3 regions of the Nocardia sp. NPDC050378 genome follow, and region 1 is predicted to be linked to each of the others. Evidence: riboswitches for the same ligand, from Rfam matches in the RefSeq annotation. Region 1 holds a riboswitch; each other region holds the start of a gene.
What was found. Region 1 has a riboswitch for S-adenosylmethionine ahead of AB0I35_RS02880 (rhodanese-like domain-containing protein). Riboswitches for the same ligand answer to the same signal wherever they lie in the genome.
Positions count from the first base shown of each region.

Region 2: linked by a shared signal. The riboswitch ahead of AB0I35_RS21880 (LLM class flavin-dependent oxidoreductase) and the one ahead of AB0I35_RS02880 (rhodanese-like domain-containing protein) in region 1 are both predicted to bind S-adenosylmethionine.
Region 3: linked by a shared signal. The riboswitch ahead of AB0I35_RS28730 (bifunctional o-acetylhomoserine/o-acetylserine sulfhydrylase) and the one ahead of AB0I35_RS02880 (rhodanese-like domain-containing protein) in region 1 are both predicted to bind S-adenosylmethionine.

Region 1 is NZ_JBFAKI010000001.1:619,091-623,491, forward strand. It holds gene AB0I35_RS02865 (amidohydrolase family protein) at 1-131, opposite strand, end outside; gene AB0I35_RS02870 (FAD-dependent oxidoreductase) at 255-1,643, opposite strand; gene AB0I35_RS02875 (hypothetical protein) at 1,835-2,293, shown strand; SAM riboswitch class IV at 2,339-2,457, shown strand; gene AB0I35_RS02880 (rhodanese-like domain-containing protein) at 2,475-2,906, shown strand; gene AB0I35_RS02885 (O-succinylhomoserine sulfhydrylase) at 2,903-4,111, shown strand; gene fgd (glucose-6-phosphate dehydrogenase (coenzyme-F420)) at 4,209-4,401, opposite strand, start outside.
Region 2 is NZ_JBFAKI010000010.1:85,129-89,529, forward strand. It holds gene AB0I35_RS21865 (DUF3153 domain-containing protein) at 1-178, shown strand, start outside; gene AB0I35_RS21870 (glycosyltransferase family 2 protein) at 180-1,352, shown strand; gene AB0I35_RS21875 (hypothetical protein) at 1,437-2,144, opposite strand; SAM riboswitch class I at 2,403-2,499, shown strand; gene AB0I35_RS21880 (LLM class flavin-dependent oxidoreductase) at 2,506-3,576, shown strand; gene AB0I35_RS21885 (ABC transporter substrate-binding protein) at 3,573-4,401, shown strand, end outside.
Region 3 is NZ_JBFAKI010000020.1:42,163-46,563, reverse strand. It holds gene AB0I35_RS28745 (nitroreductase family protein) at 1-34, opposite strand, end outside; gene AB0I35_RS28740 (helix-turn-helix domain-containing protein) at 104-478, shown strand; gene AB0I35_RS28735 (homoserine O-acetyltransferase) at 615-1,760, opposite strand; gene AB0I35_RS28730 (bifunctional o-acetylhomoserine/o-acetylserine sulfhydrylase) at 1,757-3,073, opposite strand; SAM riboswitch class IV at 3,151-3,261, opposite strand; gene AB0I35_RS28725 (TetR family transcriptional regulator) at 3,327-4,028, opposite strand; gene AB0I35_RS28720 (MFS transporter) at 4,163-4,401, shown strand, end outside.

The sequences.
Region 1 (4,401 bases):
GCTCCGCCGCGTACATCGAAGTGCGCCATCCGTTTTCGATAATCCGCGATCGTATAGGGCTCCGGCAGGTAGCCCTCGTTCTCGATCAGCGGAAACCGCGGATCGATGATGTGAACATGCGCGTCGAACACTGGTACAGGATGCCTCGAGCTAGGCGGATCGGCCGACTTCGACCGAGAAAACAGGCGGGTACGCGCGGAAAAGGCCGGTGGGCGAGGGTTCTGCTCTCGCGTCCACCGGCCTTGTCATCGCTGTCAGGCCTTGTGGGGCTCGCTAGCGCGGAGCATGTCTTCTCGCTCCACGACCTTGACGCGCTCGCGGCCCTCGGGCTCGCCGAGGGCGCGTTCGTGGGCGTCGAGGCGGTACCAGCCGGCCCAGGTGGTGAACGGGATGCCCTTGCCCTCGAGGAACTCGGTGACGGCGTCCAGCTCGGGCTTCGGCGCGGGGGTGAAGTTCTTCGCGTCGTCGAGCAGGCAGGCGATGGTCTCGTTGGCGTCGCCCTTGGTGTGGCCGATCAGGCCGACGGGGCCACGCTTGATCCAGCCGGTGACGTAGGTGGCGGGCATGAAACGGGCCGCACCCTCGGCGCTCTCGTCGGCGATCACGCGACCGGCCTCGTTGGGCACGGTGCCTGCCTGATCGTCGAACGGCAGCTGGTTGATGTTCTGTGACAGGTAACCGACGGCGCGGTAGACGGCCTGCACGTCCCACTGCTTGAACTCGCCGGTGCCCTTGACGTTGCCGGTGCCGTCGAGCTGGGTGCGCTCGGTCTTGAGACCGACGACCCGGCCGTTCTCGTCGCCGACGATCTCGGCGGGCGACTCGAAGAAGTGCAGGAACAGCTTGTGCGGGCGGTTGCCCTGGTCGCGGATGGCCCACTGCTCGAGGGTGTTGGCGACCATGTCGACCTGCTTGGAGTTGCGGCGCGCGGCCTCGGAACCCTCGTCGTAGTCGATGTCCTCGGGGTCGACGATCACCTCGATGGTCGGCGAGTGGTCGAGTTCACGCAGCTCGAGGGGGGTGAACTTGGCCTGCGCGGGACCGCGACGCCCGAAGACGTGCACCTCGACGGCCTTGTTCTCCTTGAGCCCCTTGTAGACGTTCGGCGGGATCTCGGTGGGCAGCAGCTCGTCGCCGGTCTTGGCGAGCACGCGCGCCACGTCCAGGGCCACGTTGCCGACGCCGAGCACGGCGACCTTCTCGGCATCCAGCGGCCACGAACGGGGCACGTCGGGGTGCCCGTCGTACCAGGAGACGAAGTCGGCGGCGCCGTAGGAACCGTCGAGGTCGATGCCGGGGATCGGCAGCGCGCGGTCGGCGTTGGCACCGGTGGAGAAGATCACCGCGTCGTAGAACTGCCGCAGGTCGTCGAGGGTGATGTCGGTGCCGTAGTCGATGTTGCCGAGCAGGCGCACCTGATCCTTGTCGAGCACCTTGTGCAGGGCGGTGATGATGCCCTTGATGCGCGGGTGGTCGGGCGCGACGCCGTAGCGGATGAGACCGAAGGGCGCGGGCATGCGCTCGTAGAGGTCGATGCTGACCTCGGCGTCGGACTTCATCAACGCGTCGGCGGCGTAGATACCGGCCGGTCCCGCACCCACGATCGCGATGCGAAGCGGGCGAGTCGCTGTCTGTTCGGTCATTGTCTACGCGCACCCTTTGGTCGAGAAACGATGTGACGGCGTCAACTTAGCTTAGGCTAAGTCGGAAACCGGCTACCGGCCGCTGCCGTCCTCGTCGGCGGCAGGCCGTAATCAACGCGATTCTAGCTGCGGTGTTGCGGCAACCCGGCGCGCGGTGTAGCTGCCCGGCCCGGGTCTGTCAGGATTACCACATGAGCGAGGAGCAAACAGGCTCGGACGATCAGCCCATCGAGGTCGATCAGACCGACAAGCGGTCCATCGTCCCGTTCGTCGCGGCCGCGGTGATCGCGGTCGTCGTGCTCATCAGCATCGTCGTCGGCGGGCTCCTCGCACCCGCTGAGAAAAATGTCACAGAGGCCGATCGGCTCGCGGCCGCCGTCACCAACTATATCGACGCGCGCTCGCGCACCGATCAGCGTCCGCCGCCCGGGGTGGCGTGCCCCGGGTTCGACGAGGCGAAATCGGGTCTCACCGAACGGCTCGGCGGCCCGGAATCAGCGGTGACGATCGACAAGAAGGGCTTTTCAAACGCCACCGTCAACGGCAACCGGGCCAAGATCGACGCCACGGTTTCGGTGGGCGGGCAGGCGACGTCGAGCACCTGGAATCTCACCCGGGTCGACGGCGCCTGGCTGGTGTGCACCCCCTGAGGGGTTTGACACGGTGACCAGTGCCGGGGCAATCTCAGATCGCAAGGTCATGAGTACCAGCGTCAAGCCCCGGCTCGCTGGTCGGCAACCCTCCTCCGCGGTGGGGTGCTCCGGGTGACGACCTGGCCGTGTGCTGGACTCCCCCGCCTCGGCAAGAGCGGATTCACGCAGGAGGATCGACATGAGTTACGCCGGCGACATCACCCCTGAGAAGGCGTGGGAAATCCTGACCGAGCATCCCGACGCGGTGCTGGTCGACGTGCGCACCGAAGGCGAGTGGGCCCACATCGGCATTCCCGACACCAGCTCCATCGAGCGCCCCGCGCACTTCATCGAATGGGTCGACGGCACCGGCGCGCGCAACCCGCGCTTCGGTGAGCAGCTCGAACAGGTCCTCGCCGACCGCCCGGCCGACGCACCCGTGGTGTTCCTGTGTCGCTCGGGTCAGCGCTCGGCGCACGCGGCGACGGTGGCCACCGCGGCGGGGATCACCCCGTCCTACAACGTGCTCGACGGTTTCGAGGGCGGCCCCGACGCGTTCGGGCAGCGCGGCAGCACCGGCTGGCGCGCCGTCGGCCTGCCGTGGCGCCAGGCATTAGGAGACTTCGCATGATCACCGGTGGTTCCTTCGACAAGCCGCTGCCCGAAGGGGTCGGTCCCGCCACCCTCGGCGTGCGCGGTGGCCTGCGTCGTTCCGGATTCGACGAGACGTCCGAGGCGCTCTACCTGACTTCCGGCTTCGTCTACGAGAACGCCGAGGCCGCCGAGGCCGCGTTCACCGGCGATGTCGAACACTTCGTCTACTCCCGCTTCGGCAACCCGACGGTGGCCATGTTCGAGGAGCGCATCCGCCTGCTCGACGGCGCCGAGGCCGCGTTCGCGACCGCCTCGGGCATGTCGGCGGTGTTCACCGCGCTGGGCGCGCTGCTGAAGGCAGGCGACCGGCTCGTCGCCGCGCGCAGTCTGTTCGGTTCCTGCTTCGTGGTGTGCAACGAGATCCTGCCGCGCTGGGGGATCGAGACCGTCTTCGTCGACGGCGACGACCTCTCGCAGTGGGAGCAGGCTCTGTCGGTACCCACCCAGGCCGTGTTCTTCGAGACCCCGGCCAACCCGATGCAAACCCTCGTCGACGTCCGCAGGGTCACCGAACTGGCCCACGCCGCAGGCGCGAAAGTGGTGCTGGACAACGTCTTCGCCACCCCGCTGCTGCAGCGCGGGTTCGAACTCGGCGCCGACGTGGTCGTCTACTCCGGCACCAAGCACATCGACGGCCAGGGCCGCGTCCTCGGCGGCGCCATCCTCGGCGCCAAGGACTACATCGATGGTCCCGTGAAAACCCTGATGCGCCACACCGGTCCGGCGCTGAGTCCGTTCAACGCTTGGACCTTGCTCAAGGGGCTGGAGACGATGCCGCTTCGCGTGCGTCAGTCGACCGAATCGGCACTGCGGGTCGCCGAGTTCCTGGAGACGAACAAGTCGGTGGAATGGGTGAAGTACCCCTTCCTGCCGTCACATCCGCAGCATGCCCTGGCCAAGGAGCAGATGTCGGGCGGCGGCACCGTCGTCACCTTCGCCCTGCACGGCGACGACGGCAAGAAGCGAGCCTTCGAGGTCCTCAACCGCCTGCGCATCATCGACATCTCCAACAATCTCGGCGACGCCAAGACGATGATCACCCACCCCGCCACCACCACCCACCGAGCCATGGGCCCCGAAGGCCGCGCCTCCATCGGTCTCTCCGACGGCGTGGTCCGCATCTCGGTCGGCCTGGAAGACATCGAAGACCTCCTGGGCGACCTCGACCACGCGCTGAGCTAGTTCGGGTGGATCGACCCGGCGAAGGCGCACACTAGTGCCGACGTGGCCGCGGGCTCGGTAGCTCCTCGAACATGACGACGACCATGGTCGCGGCAGGTCAGCCCAGCGCGCGCAGACGGGGAGCCAGGTCGCGCTGGAAGAGGTCGAGGAAGCGGAGTTGGTCGTGGCCGGGGGCGTGGAAGACCAGGTGGTTGAGGCCCGCGTCTAGGTAGGGCTTGATCTGGGCGACGGCCTCGTCGGGGTCGCTGGCGACGATCCAGCGCTTGGCGACCTGTTCGATGGGCAGGGCG
Region 2 (4,401 bases), on a different contig from region 1:
TACCCGTTCGTTCGCCGGCTGGGCGGGCATCATGGGCGGCATCACCCTGGCCGTGGCCGCGATGATCGCCGGTCTCGCCTACCGCGATCGCAACCCGCGCCCGCCGAACGCGCCGCGCCCCAACTTCTCGCCGTCGGAGATGTGGCGCGAGATCACCCAGCGCAGGCTGGGCCGCTGACATGGGCGCGGCGGGACGCTACCTGACCTGGGCGGGCACCGGTCTCGCCGTGCTCGGCGCCGGCACCGCCGCCTACAACCTCGCCACCCTGCGCACCCTGCCCCGGCAGGTGTCGGGAGTGATCGAACCGGTCACCGTGTGCGTGCCCGCCCGTGACGAAGCCCTGCGGCTCCCCGAGCTCATCGCCGACCTGCGCGCCCAGACCGGGGTGCCGCGGCTGCGAGTGCTGATCCTCGACGACGCCTCCACCGACGGCACCTACGAGGCCGCACTCGCCGCGATCGGCGGCGACGAACGATTCACCGTGCTCCGCTCGGCCGCCCACCCGGCGCCGGGATGGACCGGGAAGGCCGCCGCCTGTGCGCGACTGGCCGCCAGGACCGATGCGGCGGCACTGGTCTTCGTCGATGCCGATGTGCGCCTCCAACCGGAGGCGATCGCCGCCGCGGTGACCGAATTGCGCAAGCGCGGTGCGGGTTTGGTGTCGGCGTGGCCGGCGCAGGATTCGGGTTCGGTCGCCGAGCAGCTGGTTCAGCCGCTGCTCGCCTGGTCGTGGGCGTCGACGCTCCCGGTGGGTCCGGCCAACCACAGCTTGCGGCCGTCGACGGCGGTGGCGTGCGGGCAGTTCCTCGCCGTGGACGCCGCGGCGTATCGGGCGGGTGGGGGTCACGCCGGTGTGGCGGCGAGTGCCACCGAGGACCTCGATCTCGCGCGGGCGCTGCGCCGGGCGGGTCATCGGACCGCGCTCGTCACCGCCGGACCCGCCGCCCGCACCCGCATGTACACCGGCGCCGACGACCTCGCCGGCGGCTACACCCGCTGGTTGTGGTCGGCCTACGGCGGCCGGGTCGACACCGGTGCGGCCATCGGTGTCCTTGCCGCCCTTGCCTATTGGATTCCGCCGCTGGCGGTTCTCGCCGGTCGTGGCCGGGTGCGCCGGGCGGGTCTGCTCGGCTACCTCGCCGCCGTCACCGGGCGGCTCACGGCCCGAGCCGTCGAAACCCGGCGCCCACCCACCGGTGCCGACCTCGGCTCGGCGTTGGCCCATCCGGTGTCCGTCGGCTACTACCTCACCCTGTGGGCCCGCTCGCACCGCCTGCATCGCACGGGGCGGCTGCGCTGGAAGCAGCGACCCCTCGTCGCACCGGAAACGCCGCTCGCTCGTCACGGCTGACCCACGGCCCAGGTATCCAACACCGCTCGGTGTGCCCACCGGAAGACGTGCGCTGTCGACGGTCCGCCCCTCGCGGACACCGGATCAGGCGACCTCGGTGATGCCGACGGTCGGGAAGAAGAAGCACGAGCGGCCCGCGTTGTCGGTGGTACCGAAGACGGCGGCGAGGACGGTGCCCTTCCCGGTGTCGACGGGGACCGCGCGCACACCGCCGACCGGGATCGCGGTGCGCAGGAAATCGCGGATGACGTTCTCGGCGAGCGGCCGGAGTTCGACGGGAACCTCGGGCGGCACCATCGCCCGGACGATGTCGGCGATCGTCCCCATCGAGGCCAGCCCACCGCGCCCGGTGCTGATATTGAGCCAGGCCACCTGCATACCGGAAGTCTTGGTGGCGGCCGTGTCCGGTTCCAGGCCGTACGGGAGGAAGGTGAACAGCGTCTGGCCTGATTTCACGGCCGTGAGATCGAGTCCGGGGATCGGCAGGGTGTTCGTCGGCCACGGGCCGGGAACCGCACCCGCGACAGCCGGGACCAGGCCGAGACCGTCACCGGAACAGTTCGCGGCGACCGTCGGGTACAGGAAGGGCTGGATGCCGAGGGCCTCGAGGGTTTCGACGACCGTCTGATAGGCGGCGAGGAGATCGCCGGGGCCCGCTGCGGGTGTGGCCGGGGCGTCGCGGGTGACGGCGGGCCGCACCGGTGGGTCGGCGGCGACGGGGGCGGCAAGCAGCACGGCGGCGGCGCAGGCCGTCAGCGAGGTCAGTGTGGTCAGACGACGCGCAACAGTCACGGCGAACTCCTCATCGACGCTGAGAAGGCCGAGATTACTCCCGCGATCCGGTGAATCCGCGCAGGTGAAGTGACCGGGTATTCGGCGCGTCGCGTACCGCCACAGCGGGGGCCTGGGGTGGGTCGACCGGGCCCGACGTCGGCGATTGTGCCCGCACCCGCATCCGATTCCAACCGCTGCGCTCACGCTGATTTCTACCGTTGTGCGTCATCACAGCTGTGCCACATGCTGATCCGGCTCGACGCTTCGGCAGCGGGCGCACCATCCAGAGCGACTGAGAGACCTGGCTCTACGACGTCGCAGCAACCCGCCCGGTCTGTCCGGGTGTGGGTGCTTCTGCCGGGTTCGATGGAGGAGATCGATGAAATTCCTGCTCATGACGCTGATCACCCGGGTTCCCGATCCGGTGACCGGCGTCGTGCCGAGCACCCGTGACCGTTTCCGTGACGTGGTCGAACAGGCCAGGCGCGCTGAGGAATTGGGCTTCGACGGGTTCGCGGTCGGCGAACGGCACGAAGACCCGTTCCTGTCCGCCGCGCCCCCGGTGGTGCTCAGCCATTTGGCGGCGGTCACCTCGCGGATCACCCTGTTCACCGCGGTCACCACCTTGAGCCTGCTCGACCCGGTGCGCGCCTTCGAGGACTACGCCACGCTCGACAACCTGTCCGACGGACGGCTCGAGCTGATCATCGGCAAGGGCAACGGCACCGCCCAGGCGCAGCTCTACCACGTGACGACCGAGGATCAGTGGGACCGTAACCGCGAAGGTTACGAACTGCTGCGGGCACTGTGGGACCGCGACGAGGTGACGTGGTCGGGCCGATTCCGGCCGCCGCTCACCGACGCACGAGCATTGCCGCGCCCGTTGCAGCCGAAGCTGCGGATCTGGCACGGCAGCGCGACGAGCCGGGAATCGGTGGAGCTGGCGGCGCGCCATGGCGACCCGGTCTTCTCGGCGAACGTCACGCACCCGATCGAGCCGTACGCCGAGCTGATCCGCCACTACCGGCAGCGCTGGGTGGACTACGGGCGCGACCCCGCCGACGCCCTGGTCGGTGCGGGCACGGCCGGTCTGCACGTGGCGCGGACCTCCCAGGAGGCCGTCGAGGTGTATCGCCCGCTCTACGAGGCGCGCACCGCGTTGCAGCGGCAGGTGGGCAATCCGGTGGTCTTCGAGACCCTCGAGGATTTCCTCGCCCGTTCCTCCGCCCTGGTCGGCAGTCCGGAGCAGGTGATCGACAAGGTCGGCCGGTACCACGAGCAGTTCGGGCACGAGGTGATCCACCTGTCCGCCGATCGTGAGGGCCGAGCCGAGTCCGACTATCTGGACAGTCTCGAACTGTTCCAGGCCGAGGTGGCGCCGGAGTTGCGCCGCCGCATCCCGAGCCGTCCCCTGGCCGCAGGCCGTGAATTCGCTGGAGTTGTTTCGTGATTCGACATCGCATCGCCGCGTTCGCCGGTGTTCTCGCCGCCACCGCGACGGTGGTCGCCTGCGGCGGCGGGGACACCGCAGGCGGCGGACCAGCCGGTCCCCCGCAACCCGGCGGCACCCTGCGCTACGGGCTCTCGCAGGCACCGTCGTGCTCGGATCCCGCCCAGGCCGGGAGCAATCAGACCATCTACGTGACCCGGCAGATCGTGGACTCGCTCACCGATCAGGATCCGGCGACCGGGGCGATCACCCCGTGGCTGGCACGCAGCTGGGAGGTCAGCCCCGATGCGAAGGTCTTCACCTTCACCCTCACAGACGGGGTGACCTTCAGCGACGGCTCGCCGCTCACCGCCGAATCGGTGCGCGACACCTTCGACGCCGTGGTCCGGCTCGGTGGGGCCAAAGCGCCGCTCGGCGTGAGCTACCTCGCCAACTACATCGGCACCACCGTGGTCGACAAGCTCACGGCCCGGGTCGAATTCAGCACACCGAACGCGCAATTCCTGCAGGCGTCCTCGACCTCGCAGCTGGGGATCCTCGCCCCGTCGACCAACGCGAAGCCGGCGGAGGCGCGCTGCGCGGGCGACAACATCGGCAGCGGACCGTTCACCTATGCCGAGTACCAGCAGGACGTCTCGGTGACGTTGGCCAAACGCGCCGGATACCGCTGGGGCTCAGATGTTTTCGCCCACGAGGGTGAGGCCTATCTCGACCGGATCGAGTTCACCGTCGTGCCCGAGTCGGGGGTGCGTACGGGCAGTCTGGCTTCCGGTCAGCTCGACGCGATCAGTGATGCCCTGCCGCAGGACGCGCCGCAGATCGAGG
Region 3 (4,401 bases), on a different contig from region 1:
TGGCGTCGGTGACCGAAAGTGTCTGCGTGATCATGTTTCTAACTATCGGAGAGTTACATTCGATTGGGAAGTAGGCACCTGAAAGTGCGTTAAGCTCGATCGGGTGGCCACCATTCACGAACTCAGCGGACTACCGGCCGACGTGTACTCGGCGAAATGCCCGACGCGCGAGGTACTCGACACCATCGCGGGGAAATGGACCGTGCTGATCGTCGACGCGCTCGCAGAGGGCACCTTGCGCTACACCGATCTGCGCCGCCGCATCGACGGCATCTCGCAGAAGATGCTCACCCAGACCCTGCGGCAACTGGAGGCGGACGGGTTCGTCGAACGCACCGTGTATCCGACGGTGCCGCCGCGCGTCGAGTACGCCCTCACCGATCTCGGCCGCAGCCTGCGCGAACCGATCACGGCCCTGCGCGAATGGATCGAGACGAACATCAATCGCATCGAGGACGCCAGGCGCCGCCCGGTGTAGTCATGGATGCCGAATTGCCGGCGAACTGACGCTTACCGTCGCCGAGATGCTCGGCAGGCCGACGGTCGGCTCGCCGCAGGAGTACCCGTGCGAACCCTACGTGCGGCCCGCGTTGCTCACCGCGTCCTGAACGCGCTCAGCGGTTTTCGCGGGCCAATCGCATCGTTTCGGTGAGCAGTTTGGACACCGCCGCGGCCTCGGTGAGGAAGCCGTCGTGCCCGTCGCGGGAGTGCACGATCTCCAAACCCGCACAGCCGGGCAGACCTTCGGCCAGCTCGGCCTGAGTGTGCAAGGGGTACAGGCGATCCGAGTCGACGCCGCCGACCACGCACGGAACCTGGGTCGAGGCCAGCGCGGCGGCCACGCCACCGCGGCCGCGGCCCACGTCGTGCCGGTTCATGGCCTCGCTGAGCAGCACATAGGTGGCCGGGTCGAAACGCTGGCCGAGCTTGTCGGCCTGGTGCTCGAGATAGCTCTGCACCGCGTACCGGCCGCCCGCCCACGGGTCCTCGTCACCCTGCGCGTGATTGGCGAAGCGGTGCTCGAGCTCGCCCTCGGTGCGGTAGGTGAGATGGGCGATGCGCCGGGCCAGGCCCATGCCCGTCATCGGCGCGCGCCCGGTGCCGTGATAGTTGCCGTCCTGCCAGTCCGGGTCGGCGGTGATGATGGCCATCTGGGTGGTCTGAGTGCCGATCTGATCGGCGGTGGCACGTGCGCCGACGGCGAGCACCAGCGCCGCCGACACCCGCTGTGGATGCCCGATGATCCACTCGAGCACCCGCATGCCACCCATCGACCCGCCGACGACGGCACCGAGCCGCTCGATGCCGAGCAGGTCGAGCAACTGCGCCTCGGCGGTCACCTGGTCGCGAATGGTCACCCAGGGAAACCGTGCGCCCCAAGGCTTTCCGTCGGGCGCGAGCGAAGACGGGCCCGTGCTGCCCTTACAGCCACCGAGCACATTGGTGGCGATCACACACCACTCGTCGGTGTCGATCGGCGCGCCGGGCCCGACCATGCCCTCCCACCAGCCGGGCGCCCCGTCGGGCCCACCGACGACATGGGAGTCGCCGGTGAGCGCGTGTTCGACGAGCACCACATTGTCGAGCGTGGGGGAGAGCTCACCCCACCGTTGCACCGCCAGCCGCACATCGGGGACGACCGCGCCGTTCTCCAGCGTCACGTCCCCGATGGCGACCACGCCGAGTCGCCCGTCCGGTGGTGGCAGCAGGGCCACCCCGGTGCCGGGACGGGTGATCGGCGATTCGGTGCTCACAGTCACGTCGTCGCCGCCGCGAAACCGGCCCGCAGATCGGCCAGGATGTCGTCGATTCCCTCGATACCCACCGCGAGCCGGACCAGGCCGGGAGTGACGCCGGCGGCCAGCTGCTCCTCCGGTGTCAACTGCGAGTGCGTGGTCGACGCCGGGTGGATCACGAGAGAACGCACATCACCGATGTTAGCCACATGGCTGTGCAGGCTGAGCGCGTCCACGAACTTCTTGCCCGCGTCGACACCACCTGCCAGCTCGAACGACACGATCGCGCCCGCACCCTTGGGTGCCAGCTGCTTGGCCCGCTCGTGCCAGGGCGAGGACTCGAGTCCCGCGTAGTGCACCGCGTCGACACCGGGCTGCGCGGCGACGAACTTCGCCACCTCGACCGCGTTGCTCACGTGCCGTTCCACCCGCAGGCTCAGCGTCTCGATGCCCTGGGCGATCAGGAAGGCGTTGAACGGTGACACCGCCGCGCCGAGGTCGCGCAACAACTGCACGCGCGCCTTGAGCGCGAACGCCGGGGCACCGAGATCGGCGAAGACCGCGCCGTGGTAGCTCGGATCGGGCTCGGTGAAGCCGGGGTACCGGGCGTTGCCCTCGGCGTCACGCACGGTCCAGTCGAAGGTGCCGCCGTCGACGATCACGCCCGCCACCGCCGCGCCGTGGCCACCGAGGTACTTCGTGGCCGAGTGCACCACGATGTCGGCGCCGTGGGCCAGCGGCTGGATCAGGTACGGAGTGGCGACGGTGTTGTCCACGATCAGCGGCAGCCCGTTGTCGTGAGCGACCCCGGCGATACCCGGGATGTCGAAGACCGCGCTGCTCGGGTTGGCGATGGTCTCGCCGTAGAACGCCTTGGTGTTGGGGCGGATCGCGGCCTGCCACTGCGCGAGGTCGTCGGGGTCCTCGACGAACGACACCTCGATGCCGAGCTTGGGCAGCGAGTAGTGGAAGAGGTTGTAGGTGCCGCCGTACAGGTGCGGGCTGGACACGATGTGGTCACCGGCGCCTGCCAGATTCAGGATGGCGTAGGTCTCGGCCGCTTGGCCCGAGGCCACCAGCAGCGCCGCGACACCGCCTTCGAGGGCGGCGACCCGCTGCTCCACCGCGTCCTGGGTGGGGTTCATGATCCGGGTGTAGATGTTGCCCGGTTCGGCGAGCCCGAACAGCGCGGCGGCGTGCTCGGTGTCGCGGAAGGTGTAGGAGGTGGTCTGGTAGATCGGCAGTGCCCGCGCGTTGGTGGTCGCGTCGGGGGCCTGGCCCGCGTGGATCTGCTTGGTCTCGAACGACCAGTTCTCGGGCAGGGCGGCGTCGGTCATGGTCAATGCTCCAGGGGTTGTGCGTCAGGGTTCAGCTGGGGCGGATCGACGGACAACAACACATGGGGGCCTCCTGAAATGCGCGCTTGCTCCCGACCTTCGGGAGCCCGGTCATCACCCGGAGCACCCCACCGCAGCTGGAGGGTTGCCGACCAGCGAGCCGGGGCTTCGCGCTGGTACTCATGACCTTGGACGACATGTTAACCGGACATCGCGCCGGTGGGGAAACTTCCCCCGCGTTTCCTGCCTCACATCACCGTGCCGCCGGTGCGGCGAAGCCGGGTGTGTCGTCGCCCGGTGCGCCGCAGACCTGCCGCAATCCGTGATAGGCGCGCAGGATCGCTTCGCGGGTGACCCGCACCGCCGCCTCCGGTGAGGTGGGCAGTACGTGCTCGGTGTCGGCGACCGCGAGGTGACACAGCGTCTGCCACGTGCCCGCGACCAGCTTCACCAGAAAATCGTCGGGTGTGGTCCCCATCCGCCGGGCCAGTTCCTCGCACACCGCGACGTTCTTCTTCTCCGCGTATTCCAGGGCCCGCGCGTTGACCGCCTGGCTGGCCCGCATGATCCGCTGCGTCTGCAGGAACTGGTGCAGGAACCGCAGACCGTCGGCATCGGCCTCGGACTCGACCACCTGGAGGTAGGCGCCGCACAGGGCTCGCAGTTCGTTGCCGGTATCGGGCTGGCCGCGCAGCGCGACGGCGACGGCGTGGCCGAAGTCGTCGATCGGGGCGAGCACGATGTCCTCTTTGAGCGCGAAGTACCGGTTGACGGTGCGGGGGGATACGTCGGCTCCGGCGGCGATCTGCTCGACGGTGGTCGCGTCGAAGCCCTGGGTATCGCACAGGTCGAGTCCGATCGCGACGATCGCGGCCCTGGTCTGCGCCTTCTTGCGCTCGCGCAGGCTCGGCGGAGCCGGCCGGTCGGAGGCGGTCGGAGTGGTCGAGTCGAGCATTTCGCCAGCTTAGCGTTTCAGCATGGCAAGCTGGCGCGACCTGCCAAGTGGCGCGTTCAGACAAATTTCTCTTGACGCCAATTGTCGCACGGTGCCAGGATTGGCCGACGCATGCCGAGTGATGAGGAGCCCAGGTGACCGGCACCGAACTGAAATCCGAATATGCTGCAGCCCCGGCGAATTCGATGCGATGGTGGGCGCTCGTCGTGCTCTCCGCCGCGCAGCTGATGGTGGTGCTCGACGCCACCGTCATCACCATCGCGCTGCCGTACGCCCAGCGCGACCTCGCCATCACCGACGGTGATAAACAGTGGGCCATCACCGCCTACACGCTCATCTTCGGCGGGTTGCTGCTGCTCGGTGGGCGGATGGC